Regions from separate parts of the Paenibacillus intestini genome, predicted to be linked through region 2. Evidence: riboswitches for the same ligand, from Rfam matches in the RefSeq annotation. Region 2 holds a riboswitch; the other holds the start of a gene.
The links. Region 2 has a riboswitch for cobalamin ahead of nikB (nickel ABC transporter permease). Riboswitches for the same ligand answer to the same signal wherever they lie in the genome.
Positions count from the first base shown of each region.

Region 1: linked by a shared signal. The riboswitch ahead of cobJ (precorrin-3B C(17)-methyltransferase) and the one ahead of nikB (nickel ABC transporter permease) in region 2 are both predicted to bind cobalamin.

Region 1 is NZ_JAURUN010000004.1:252,073-258,906, reverse strand. Features, by position in the region: gene J2T16_RS14365 (hypothetical protein) at 1-10, shown strand, start outside; gene J2T16_RS14360 (GerAB/ArcD/ProY family transporter) at 67-1,335, shown strand; gene J2T16_RS14355 (uroporphyrinogen-III synthase) at 1,467-2,297, shown strand; cobalamin riboswitch at 2,525-2,713, shown strand; gene cobJ (precorrin-3B C(17)-methyltransferase) at 3,052-4,989, shown strand; gene J2T16_RS14345 (sirohydrochlorin chelatase) at 5,260-6,516, shown strand; gene cobK (precorrin-6A reductase) at 6,513-6,834, shown strand, end outside.
Region 2 is NZ_JAURUN010000012.1:31,428-38,261, forward strand. Features, by position in the region: gene J2T16_RS24255 (ABC transporter substrate-binding protein) at 1-1,199, opposite strand, end outside; gene nikC (nickel transporter permease) at 1,219-2,049, opposite strand; gene nikB (nickel ABC transporter permease) at 2,056-2,994, opposite strand; cobalamin riboswitch at 3,177-3,371, opposite strand; gene J2T16_RS24270 (AraC family transcriptional regulator) at 3,471-4,307, opposite strand; gene J2T16_RS24275 (alpha-glucosidase/alpha-galactosidase) at 4,534-5,832, shown strand; gene J2T16_RS24280 (response regulator) at 5,921-6,622, opposite strand; gene J2T16_RS24285 (DUF4118 domain-containing protein) at 6,623-6,834, opposite strand, start outside.

The sequences.
Region 1 (6,834 bases), on a different contig from region 2:
AATGCCTTGAGGATGTGGCATATGTAATCTTGATATGCAAGAAACAGGTACGGAAGGAGGGGCAGGATGATTCAGAAGGTAACGCACAGGCAAATGATCTTGATGCTCATGCTGCTTAGTATTACGGGTACACTGCTACAACCTCATGCACAAGCCATTTATTATGCAGAACAGCATGCCTATCTTTGTTACATACCCGTTGTTCTGATTATGTTTACATCGATGTGGCTGCTCAGCCGTGTCCAGCGGCGTTTTCCGGACAAGGATCTGTTTGAATCATTAGTGACACGATTTCCCTTTCTGGGAAGATTGGCCGGATTGATGTACATTGCGTTTTTCTTCTTTGTATTCGCGAGAGATATTCGGCTAACAGGGGATTATGTAAGTATCACATTGTTGGAAACAACACCAATATCGATTATCGTGCTCTCTCTGCTTGTCATGGCTATATTTATCGTGCGAGGAGGGCTAGGTTCCCTGATTGGCATGGTGGAGTTATATGTAGCGCTTTTTCTGTTAAACTCCATGATTGTGCCGTTTATGCTAATTCAGCAGATCAATCTGGATAACCTGAAGCCCTATTTCGATGTTGACCTGGCGGGTGTGGGCAGGGGGAGCTGGTATCTCTTTTCGTTTTATGGAGAGATGATTTTTCTGCCCTTTATCGTAAGGGGGAGTGACTTTCGAGTAAAGTCCATTGTCACAGGCAACATCGTCACGGCTCTATTGATGATGCTTATTGTCGTGGAAACGATCACCTCCATCGGTGTACCCATTGCTTCAAGACTTGTATATCCATCGTATGAGCTGGCAAGACAGCTGCAGATTAGTGACTTTTTAGATCGATTCGATCTGGCGCTTGCGGCAGCAACTTTGCCTTGTATTATTACCAAGATTGCGTTTGACCTGTATTTAGTGTGCTGGGGGTTGAAACGCATGATTCCCAAAGTGTCTGGTAAAGTACTGACCGGACCCATTGCGTTGCTGGGTTTTGTATGTGCGTTCTGGTTCTTCCGCAATGCGATCCAACTGAATCGATTTACACGGGAATGGACATGGGTTGCCATTGTATTTGAGGTGCTGTTTCCAATCGTATTCTTTCTATTTCTTCGTCCGCGCAAAAAGGAGGCCGGGCATGCACCGAACTCTGAATCGGGAGAGAGGGCCTCGAGAGGCAAACAGCAGGAAGGTGAACAGAAGCAGGAGCAGGCATCTGGTGAATCAGATCAATCTGAAGAGAAGTCCGAAGAGAAGTCTGGTGATAAGTCAGCGGAAAAGTCCATAGAGAAGAAAGGTAAAACATCACCTGGCGGCGGAAATTTGCAGCCTTCCTGATGCAAACCATAAAAAATCTTTATAGCTAAAGAGGCCGGAAAGCAAGCAGACATGGTTTCCCTCCGCAGAAGTACCCTGTATACTGTAGTCAGATTGATGAACTTTCGGCTTCTTAAACGGGGGGAACATGGATGGCTCAACATTTGGCAGGGGTACGTGTGGCATTAACCGGACCGAGAAAGTCCAAAGAGATGTCTCTTTTGGTAGAGAAAATGGGAGGAATCCCGCTTGTGCGTCCTGCACAAGGCACGGTGTTTCTGGATGATCGTAACATTCGAGACGGACTGGTCTCCTGGATTTCTGATCCGCCGGATTGGGCAGTGTTTACGACGGGCATGGGACTGGATGCTTTGTTCGACATGGCTGAGGACATGGATGTAGCCGGACAACTTCGGAATGTCTTGGCTGAATCGTGTATTGCAGCCCGAGGGTACAAAACGGTAAATGCGTTAAAAAAGCTGAAGCTAACACCTCTGGTACGAGATGATGACGGCAGTACAGACGGACTGATTCGTGAATTTGGCTCGCATGATCTTACAGGCAAAAAGGTGATGTTACAGCTGCATGGGGAAACGGCTCCCAAGCTGGTTCGCTGGTTAGAAGAACAAAAAGCTGTTGTGCGGCAGGTATTGCCGTATCGTCACGTACCGCCAGAAGAGACAGAGCTGGAGCAACTGCTGAACGAAGTAATTCAGCATAAGTTAGATGCAGTGGCCTTTACAAGTGGGCCGCAGGTTCGGTTTTTGACGGAATATGCGACATCTCAAGGTAAGCTGGAGGAGATGCTGACAGCCTTCAAAGAAGGGGTAGTCCCAGCCTCTGTTGGTAAAGTTACGGCGAATGCGATGCGTGAGGAAGGTATTGAAGCGCTGGTTGTACCAGACGAAGAGAAGATGGGAGCGCTCATCGTTGAACTGGGACGTTATTTTGCCGCGAATCCGGTGGGTGTCCGGGAAGATTAATAAAGAGAGCATTCACAGGGCAAGAGTAGCTGTATGAAGAATAGCAGACGCAATTCGTATACAGAGGTATTAAGTTTAGAAGGAATCACATCAATTATATGGATGGATATATAAAGGTTCTGATCCGTTATCGGATCGGGACCTTTTTTTCATTTTTATCCAAAATTAATGTTTAGGACAATCTTGAGAAGCGTGGACATTATTTCCTGACCGATGGTATGATGAAGACAATATGAAAACAGCAAGGTGCTCTTGCATAAAGCAAGAGGTAACAGGGAATCGGGTGCAAGTCCCGAGCGGTCCCGCCACTGTAATGGTGAAGCGTTTTCCATGAAAGTCACTCGGTATACTGGGGAAGACAGGAAAGAACGCTAATGATCCAGAGCCAGGAGACCTACCTTGCATGTGTCACCAAACCCTTCGCGGAAAGGAGTGGTGTACGATAAGTTCGGGAAAGGGACAAACCGTGGTTTGTCTTGCGAGGCTCTATATGGGCTATTCTGGCTGCTTGTAATTCCTTATTATGGAATATTACAGGCCAGGTTTCCTGAGTGTAAGTACATGCGTATCTCATCCGTGATTAGGATGGGATTTTTTTGTTTTTTCGGACAGGAACGAAGTTGCCGAGTTGAGCAGAAGAAATGATGTTTTACAGGGCTATAAACGAGAGAGACACATCTGTATCGGGGAACTTTTGGGATAAACAAGGTTGGGGCATTAATCGTATGACAAGTGGAGTGAGGGGGAAAACGGGATGCAAAAGCAAGGCAAGTTGCTGATCATCGGTTTCGGTCCAGGTGCGATGGAGCACATAACGAAACGGGCGCTGGATGCATTGCAGGAAAGCGAGGTCATCATTGGATATAACACCTATGTGGATCTGATCCGGCCTTTGTTGAATGGACAAGCCATTGTGCGTACAGGCATGACGGAGGAAGTCAGTCGGGCACAGGAAGCGGTAAGACAAGCGGAAGCAGGCCACATTGTTGCCGTAATCTCCAGTGGGGATGCCGGGGTATACGGTATGGCGGGGCTTGTATATGAGGTGCTGATCGAGCAAGGCTGGAAGCCGGATACAGGCGTAGCTGTCGAGGTTATTCCTGGCGTGTCCGCTATTCAATCGTGTGCGTCCTTGCTTGGTGCGCCGGTTATGCATGACGCGTGTACGATCAGCCTCAGCGATCATCTGACGCCATGGGAAACGATTATTCGCCGGGTTGAGGCAGCGGCTTCCGCTGATTTTGTTATTGCTCTGTATAATCCCCGCAGTGGACGACGCACACGCCAGATTGTAGAAACGCAAGAGATGTTGCTACGTTACCGTGATCCGAAGACACCGGTTGGCTTGGTCAAAAGTGCATATCGGGAGCGACAGGACGTGGTCATGACGACGCTGGAAGATATGCTGAATCACGATATCGGTATGTTAACCACCGTGATTATCGGCAATTCCTCGACCATGATGTACGAAGGACTCATGGTCACCCCGCGCGGATATCAGCGGAAATATACGCTGAACTCCGCGGAACAGCCGCTCAGGCCCCATGAGCGGCTACGCACCGAAGCCGAGCCATGGTCGCTCGGCGCACAAGAAGCCCGCGCTGCCGCCTCCGGCGAGGCAGCGGGCAATGGCACGGCCCGCGATGCGCAGGCCGTGCCACCGGCGGAGCCAGCCCTGCGCGGCGCCAGCGCCGGAGCGGGCACGGCTCCGCAAGGGCAGCCGCCCGCAAGCGCATGGGCGGCGACCCCGCCTGCGGCAAGCCCGGCGAGCGGTGCTGGCACCGCCGTGCTTGCCGCAGAGCGGCCCGCGTCCGCGGCGGCAGAGGCCGCACCGCGCGCTGCCGCTGTGGCGCCACGCGCCGGCGCAGCCGAGCTCGCCGCCGAGGCGCTGACGCGGCTCGCGGCAGGCGGTGCGCTCGCAGGCGAAGCGGCAGGCCGCTGGCTGGACGCATCGGCGTCAGGTCCGGCAGCCGCAAGCGCGCAGAGCGCGAGCAGCGCAGCGGTGCTTGGCGCAGCCGCTGCTGTGCCCGTGCCGGGGCGCAAGGCGCCGCTCTTTGAGATCGGCGTGTCGCCCGGCGTGGGCAACAAAAAGTTCACCGCCGCTCAGATGGCCCTGCTGGCGCAGTGCGCAAGTGAGGATGGTGAACTCGAGTATACGCCAGAGCACCAGATTATTCTGAGAGTGCCGACGTTTGAACCGGATGCGCTGGTAGATGAGCTGCGCGCAGCAAACTTTATCGTGGTGCCGATTGGGGATGTGATCAAAGTCAAAGCCTGTGACTTCTGCAATCTGGAGAAGGACGATGCAGTGCCGATGGCTAACCACTTGCAGGACGTGATCGGTGGATTGTCTGCTCCGAAGGAAACGAGCGTAGCGTTAAACGGCTGCGGTATGGCTTGTTACGGGGCAGTGCTGGAGGATATCGGTATCGTGTACCGCAAAGGAGGATACGATCTGTTCCTTGGCGGGAAAAAGTTTGGCCGCAATGCCCACCCGGCTCAGCCTGTAGCAGAGGGCATTCCAGGTGATCAGATCGGCGGTATTGTGGAACGCATTGTCGCGGAGTACAAGGAAAAAGGTCATCCGAACGAACGTTTCCACAAGTTTTTCAAACGTGTAGGAGTCATTCAAGGCTTCCGCCATGTGGATGCGCCAGTCACTGTTGAAGTGAATCCGGTATGCGGTGACTAAGAGTGGAAGTGCGTAGTTTGGGTTACGGGCTTGAAGTCCACTTAAGCATCAGCAGCAGAGTGATCTACGGAAGATAAGAGGCCACAAAGCTAAAAGTTAACCCAGACACAACTCGGCTGAAACCCAGCTGATTGAGATAGATACAACATCTACAGCTGCATCAATACAGACTTAGACATAGATTATACCTTTCTTCCTTGGAACCGAGTGGAGAGCCTTACGAATATGAGAAATCTGATCTGTGGATCGGACAGAGGAGGAAATACGAAGATGGATGCAATTTTGTTGGTAGGACACGGGAGCCGTGATCCAGAGGGGAACCGCGAGTTAAAGGAGTTTGCACGTGAGGTCGCGGAGCAAGCACCGGAGAACACACTGGTCGAAACCTGTTTTCTGGAATTAACCAGACCAAGTATTGCGGATGGAGTTACCGCTTGTGTAGATCGAGGCGCAACCCGTGTCGTACTCGTACCGATTATTTTATTTGCGGCCGGTCATGCGAAAATTGATATTCCGAATGCGATTGATCGTGCCAAAGCGCGTTATCCGCAAGTACAGTTTATATATGGCCGTCCGATCGGTGTGCATGAAAAAGTCGTGCAAATTATGCAAACTCGACTGCAAGAGGCGCAGCCTGTACGGATTGCAGCTCAAGGTGAAGGTGGAACAGATACAGCAGTTGCAGTGGCCGCTCCGCCTGCTACGGTGACTGATGAAGAGACCGCTGTACTTGTACTTGGACGGGGAAGCAGTGACCCGGATGCGAACAGTGACTTTTTCAAAATGACCCGTATGCTGTGGGAGAAGTTGCCGTACAGATGGGCAGAAAGCAGCTTTATCGGCGTAACCCAGCCTTCTTTCCCGGATGGATTGGAACGTTGTCTCTTGCTTGGTGCGAAAAAAATTATCGTCATGCCGTATTTCCTCTTTACCGGTGTACTGATTAAACGCATTGATGAGATGACGGCCGAATTTGCAGCCGCGCATCCAGATATTCAAGTCGAAATCGGTGGTTATTTCGGCTTCCATCCGAAGCTGGTCGAGCTGGTGCTGGAACGTGCGCACGAGGGGCTATATGGACGGGTTACAGCCAACTGTGACAACTGCCAGTTCCGCCTCGAAGCGGCCAAACACCATCATCACCATCACGACCACGACCATGGGCATGACCACGATCACGACCACGATCACGACCATGATCATCACCATGACCACCATCACCATGATCATCACGATCACGGACATGACCACGGGCACGATCACCACCATCATGAGCACGATCATCACGATCATAGTCATGACCACAAGCATTCCGAGCACGCTGCGGAGGTTGCATCTACTCGTGAGGCGAAACTTGATTTCCATCATGACCATGACGAAGAGTTGCATCACTCACACCATGAGCACGAAGGACATCGGAGCAACCAGCAACTCGCTTCAGAAGCAACAGCAGGAGATATTCAGCAGCATGCATCCTCTTCTCAGGCACAAGTGGCATCAACTTCCGAGCAGGTGAAGCGTTCATGATCTTTATGTTATGCGGTACAAGCGATGCACGCGAACTTGCGATCCGAATCCAGCAACAAGGACATAACGTCCTGACGTCGGTTGTGACCGAAAGTGCAGCCCAAAGTCTGACCGAAGCCGGTTTACCAGTGCGGACAGGCCGATTGACCGTAGAGGCGATGGTGAAGCTGATTCTTGAAAATAATACCCCTGTCCTTGTGGATGCGAGCCATCCTTTTGCCGAAGAAGCCCATGCGAATGCTATGGAAGCCGCGAAACAAGCGAACATTCCTTACATTCGTTACGAACGAACGGGGCTTGCTTATGATGACCATGAAC
Region 2 (6,834 bases):
AGCTGGGACTGCATCGCAGCAGCCACAACGGAATCGGATTCATAAGCTGAGTTAAGAATGAGTTTTAGCGACAGCTTCTTCCCTTCCTTTTCACGAATGCCATCTCCATCAGCATCCTGATATCCAGCCTCATCCAGCAATTGTTTTGCCTTCGCGGGCTCGTAATCATATCCGGTAATTTTGTCGTACCCAAAAGGCAATGCAGAGGTAAACGGACCTTTGGCTGCTTGTCCACCCACCAGCGTATTCGCGTACATTTCGCGGTCAATTCCGTAAGATATGGCACGGCGAACCTTTACATCGTTTAGCAGTGAATGGGTCGTGTTAAACCACACAAACTGCGTACGGAGGCTCGGAATTTCATCAATCGTATATTGTGTTTTATCCTGAAAAAGAGGCATCTGGCTGCGTCCCACATTACTCGCTACATCGATTTCCCCTGATTGCAGTGCCAGCGCCCGTGTATTGTCATCCTTGATGTATTTCAGTGTCATCGTATCCAGATCAGCCGCGCCACCCCAGTATTTATCGTACTTTTTCACCTGAATCTCCTGGTCGGGCCTATATCCTGTAACCATGAACGGCCCGGTAGCGATGGGCTCACTCTTGAATTTTGATGTGTCTGCACTCGTATCCACGATAATAAACAGTGGCTCTGCAATATTGCCTAGCAGTGAGGCATCCGGCTGTGTTGTTTTGATCGTCAGATCCTGCCCCTTGGCAGTCATTGACGCAATTGGCAGTGTGGATTGACCTCTCTCATTCAGCGAGATGGAGCGTTCGATTGATTTTTTTACCGCATCCGCAGTCACGGGATTGCCATTATGGAACGCTACTCCATCGCGAATATGAAAATGCCAGGTTGTATCATCGATCCGATCCCACTTATCGGCAAGTTTGGGGACGATCTTCATCTGCTCATCAAACTGAATCAACGTCTCCCCAATAGCCGCGCGCGTCAGCGTCCAGCCGTTCCATTCCTCCGCAGGATCAAGGCTACTCCCCAGCCAGAACAAGGCCACATTCAGATGTGATTTCTTGTCCTCACCAGCCGCACCACTCGCATTCACACCTGCCTTTTTCCCCGTAGCATCGGATGATGAAGGTGTTGAATTTTTGTCGTTACCACAGGCAGCGAACAACAGAATAGTCATCATTGATATGATAGCCAGTAGCCATGTTTTTTGAAACTTACCCATACTTCCCCATTCCCCTCAGTTACACTGTATTTTTCTTGGGATCAAGCACATCTCGCAGACTGTCCCCCAGCAAATTAAAAATGATAACCGTGCTAAATATCGCGAGCCCCGGATAGATTAACAGCCAAGGCGCTGTCTGCAGATATCTTCTGCCTTCATTCAACATCGCTCCCCACTCGGGATCAGGCGGCTGTGCACCAAGTCCGAGAAAGGACAGACCCGAAATCGACAACATCATGCCGCCCACGTCCATCATCGCCATGACGATCAAAGGGGGCAACATATTCGGCAGAATCGTTCTGCTAATGATCTGGATTTTACGCGCACCGCTGAACGCGGCGGCAGTGACGAACTCTTTTTGCTGAAGAGAAATGACCAGGCTTCGGGCCATCCGTGCATACTTTGCCCACCAGACAACTGACAGTGCGACCACCGTGTTAAATAACCCCGGCCCTAACATGCCTACTACGGCAATAGCAAAAATCAAACCCGGAAATGCCATCAACGTATCGCACAGCCGCATCAGCAGCGTATCCACCAGCCCTCGCAGAAAACCTGCGACGACACCAACCGCTACGCCTAAGCCGAAAACAATACCGATCATCATAAATGTAAGCAGCAGAGAGGTGCGTGCTCCATATAAAAGTCGGGACAGGACACATCGCCCAAGCTGATCCGTACCGAGTGGATATTCGGGGCTGGATGGCTGCAACACTTTGGCAAAATTCGTAGCAAGTGGATCGTGAGGCGCCAGAAGCGGCGCAATCAGAGCCAGAACGATCCAGCCTGTGGTCAGGGATAGCAAGAAAATAAATAGACGACGTTGTGTCAGATATGCTCGAATCTTCATCACCATCTACACATCCACATCCAGTTGAATGCGCGGATCGCGAAGATGTGTCCAGAGATCCACGATCAGATTCAGGGTGACATAGATGACTGCCATCCAGATTACATAACCCTGTATCAGGGGGTAATCGCGGGTGAAAATGGCATCCACCGCCATCTGTCCTACTCCCGGCCATACGAATAAACTCTCCACAATTGCTGCTCCGCCAAGTAGTGCTCCTGTTGTCATGCCTAGCAAGGTCACAATTGGCAACAGTGAATTGGGCAAAATATGTCGCCAAATAATCATTGATTCCTTCACACCTCTTGCTCTTGCACCCACTACGTAATTCTGGCTTGTCTCCTCCAGCATGACTGCACGAATCTGCCGGCTGTATTGGGCGATCAATGGAATCGCGAGTGTCGCAGCAGGCAGGATCAGGCTGTTCCAGCCGGAACTACCCATGACCGGCAGCAGCTTCAGCTGCACACCAAATACCAGCATCAGCAACATCCCCAGCCAGAAGCTCGGCATGGATAGACCGGCAAACGAAAACAGGCGAATCACATAATCCAGCCATTGATTCCGGCGTACAGCCGAAAGAACTCCGAGCGGAAAGGAAATCAAAATCACCAGAAGCATTGCGCTCCCGGTTAACTTGAGCGTTGCTGGAAGGCGGGCCATTAACACATCCAGCACCGGACGGTCATATTTATACGACGTACCAAAGTCTCCAGTGACTACTTGTCCCAGCCATGTGCCATACCGAACCAGAAATGGCTTGTCCAGCCCAAGCTCTGACCTCACCTGTCTGACCAGTTCATCCGAAGGTGTGACTCCGGTAGACATCAGCATCAGTCTGGCGGGATCTCCAGGAGACAGATACGTTAATAGAAATGTCAGGAAGGTGATTCCAAACAGAACGGCGACCAGTTGTAATAACCGTTTAACGATATATCTGCCCAATAATAAAACGCCCTTCCCGGTTTAATGCGCGTGTACGCCTTCATTTTCATTCCATTCAATACAAGCCAATTCAAGCCAAAAAAGCGCCCTTTCCGTTTCACGGGATAAGGACGCCTTAAATAAACAGATTTTCAGAAAAAATCATGCTCTTTAAACACCTTCCTATCTCCCGTAGGGTACTGCTGTGTTTGTCCAACCTGGCAGGTCTCCTGGCTCCAGTATCATTGCCATAGCAGCTCCTTCCCGGTCTTCGTAAGACCAGTGGATATGCTGCCTGACTCCTCTGTTACAGTGGCGGGACCGCGCCGGCATCACACCGGACTTCCCTTTTAAGCTTCTACCCCAGCGGGTAGAGCACCAAGTTCCACGTATTCAATTCACTAAAAGTTGGTATCTGTTACACTTCTGTATCAGTATAGCGGCATACGGAATAATGTTCAAAACTTTTCTTTCAAAATTTAAAATCATGATTGCGGCTAATCTCGCACTCGCGAGCCCTTGGGTGACACCCCCGTCACACGTTTGAACATTTTGGAAAAAAGTAGCGGGTCGGTGTATCCAACGGAGTGGGCTACTTCACTCACAGACAGCATCGGGTTACGAAGCAACTCCGCTGCACGATTCATGCGATACTCTAAGAAAAAGGCTTGCAGCGACTTGCCATATCGCTCTTTGAACAACCCCGATAAATACGTTCGATCCAGCCCGACCGCCTGTGCGATATCCAGAATAGAAGTACGCTGGCTATACCGGTTCTCCATAAACTGCACAGCCTGCCGAATATAAGTCTCTTTCGTCGAAAGGAGCGGATTTTCTTCTTCTTTGATCGGTGAGGATGCGATTAATGCCGCCATAAGTCGGTATAACAGACTTTGATGTAGCACATCCCCTCCTGCAACAGAGCTCGTTCCGGCCTGAAGCATCTCGTCATACAGCGCTGCCATCATATTCTTATCATGAGCAGTAAATACCGGGTGCTCCTCGCTTAACTGCGCACGTTGCATAAAAGCCTTCGCCTGTACACCTCTGAAGCCAAACCATGAATATGTCCAAGGCTCCTCAGCATCGGCTTCATAATGAATGACCGTGTCGGGTAATATGAGAAATCCTTGGCCCTCGCCCAGAGGATATTCCCGATCTCCCATATATACCGTACCATGACCCTCATGTACGTAATGCACAATATAGGAATCACGCACCCCCGGCCCCCAATAGTGGGCAGGATCACATGCCTCCCAACCATAAAATAACAAGACCAGTTCCATCTGCGTCCAGCCGGCAGAGACCACATTCATTTCCACTTTTCGACTCATGTTTCCCCTCCTTTCGACGATGAGGTTAAAGATATCTTAATGTGAGCTCACATATTCCCTTACCAGTACACACAATAAATTATAACAGGTAGAAGAGAGGAAATCTTGCTGAAAACGAAAACAAAAATGGGATTATGCCATATTTGAGAGGGTTTGAGCCATAGTGATATGGGCCTGTTCGGCCTATAGTTGGGGTACAACATTTTTCGGGAAGGATGAAGTTGAAATGAACAAAATTACGTTTCTCGGTGCAGGCAGCACCGTTTTTGTCAAAAATGTATTGGGTGATGTGATGATGACGGAGGCCTTGCAAGACTTTGAACTGGCCTTGTTTGATATTGATGCTGAACGTCTAAGTGACTCGGAGCGTTTGTTAAAAAGCCTGGCTCAGTCGCTGGGAAGCCGCTGTTCCGTTAAAACATACCATGACCGCAAGGAAGCGCTCCGCGGAGCTAAATATGTCATCAATGCCATTCAGGTGGGCGGATATGACCCGTGTACGATTACCGATTTTGAGATTCCGAAGAAATACGGCCTGCGTCAAACGATTGCCGATACGCTCGGCATTGGCGGAATCTTCCGTAACTTGCGTACCATTCCGGTGATGCTGGACTTCGCCAAGGATATGCAGGAAGTGTGCCCGGATGCCTGGTTCCTCAACTATACGAACCCGATGGCTGTACTCACCAATGTCATGAACGTGCATGGCGGAATTAAAACGATCGGTCTGTGTCACAGTGTACAAGTCTGCGTACCTCATCTGTTCGATACGCTGGGGATTGACCAGACGGGTGTCGTTGCCAAAATCGCCGGGATTAACCACATGGCATGGCTCCTGGAAGTAACAAAGGATGGTGTCGATCTATATCCTGAGATCAAACGTCTTGCCAGACAGAAACAGCAGGAGACACATGATGACATGGTACGTTATGAACTGATGCATCGCTTCGGTTATTATGTTACCGAGTCTTCTGAGCATAGTGCAGAATATCATCCGTATTTTATTAAACGCAACTACCCGGAATTGATCGAACGTTACAACATTCCACTCGACGAATATCCACGTCGCTGTGTGAACCAGATTGCAGAATGGAAGGAAATGCGGGAGAAGCTGTTTGCGAGTGAAAATATTCAACATACCCGCAGTCATGAATATGCTTCGCATATCATGGAAGCGATGGAGACGGATCGCCCGTACAAAATTGGCGGTAACGTTATAAACAACGGGCTCATCACCAACCTGCCACGCGAAGCTTGTGTCGAGGTGCCTTGTCTGGTCGATGGTTCGGGTATCAGCCCAACATATATTGGTGATCTGCCGCCACAGCTGGCAGCGCTGAACCGTACCAATATCAACACCCAATTGCTTACCATTGAAGCCGCTATGACTGGCAAAAAAGAGCATATCTATCACGCGGCTATGCTTGATCCGCATACGGCTGCTGAGCTGTCCATGGACGACATCGTGGCGATGTGCGACGATTTGATTGAAGCTCATGGCGACTGGCTGCCTAAATTCTCATAATAAAAACATCAAGATATACAAAAGTAGCACCGTTCCTTTCGAAATCGAAGGGACGGTGTTTTTTTTCACTTATTTTCAGATTACTCCATTACTCCGCAGGCAGTAGAAAACGATATCCAATCCCTGGTTCCGTCTGAATATAGAATGGACGAGTAGGATCTTCCTTTAGCTTTTTACGCAAATGACCCACATAAACTCGCAAATAGTGGCTGTCCGACTCATGATGATGTGGACCCCATACTTGCTGTAAAAGCTGGCGCTGGGTAATAATTTTGCCTGCATTCGAGGCAAGCACCTTCAGCATCTCATATTCGGTTGGCGTTAATTTGACCTGTTCTCCGTCCAGCTCAACCTGCCTGAGAGCCAGATCGATAACCAGTGAGCCAAATCGCAAAATGGGTTCATCCGTTGTTTTGGCCACATGTCGCAGCGCCACTCGAATCCGGGCAACCAGTTCACCCATGCCAAACGGCTTCGTCACATAATCATCTGCACCTGCATCCAGTGCGGCAATCTTATCAGCCTCCTGATCTTTTGCTGTCAGCACAATAATTGGCACCTGTGACCATTCCCTTATTCGGTGAAGCACGTCCATGCCAGATATGCCTGGCAAACCCAGATCCAGAATGATCAAATCGGGATGCACCACACTTGCCTGCGTAATACCCTCCTCTCCATCAGCACACTCATAATGATCATATTGGTGAGCCTGAAGAGTCACTTTTAGCAGTTTGCGAATCTGCGGTTCATCATCAATCACCAGAATGCGAGCCCCTAATGCGGCATTCATCTAATCTCCAACCTCTCCTTGCCCTGTATAGGAAAATCGCACTTCATCCCTTCCCACAGGCAACTCTATACGTATTCTTGTTCCTCCATCCGGATTCCCCTCAGCTTGGATCGTCCCTCCGTGAACTTCCACAATCCCTTTGCAGATTGCGAGGCCCAGTCCGGTTCCCGTAATATGCTGCGTGGAGGGTGAGCGATAAAATTTATCGAACA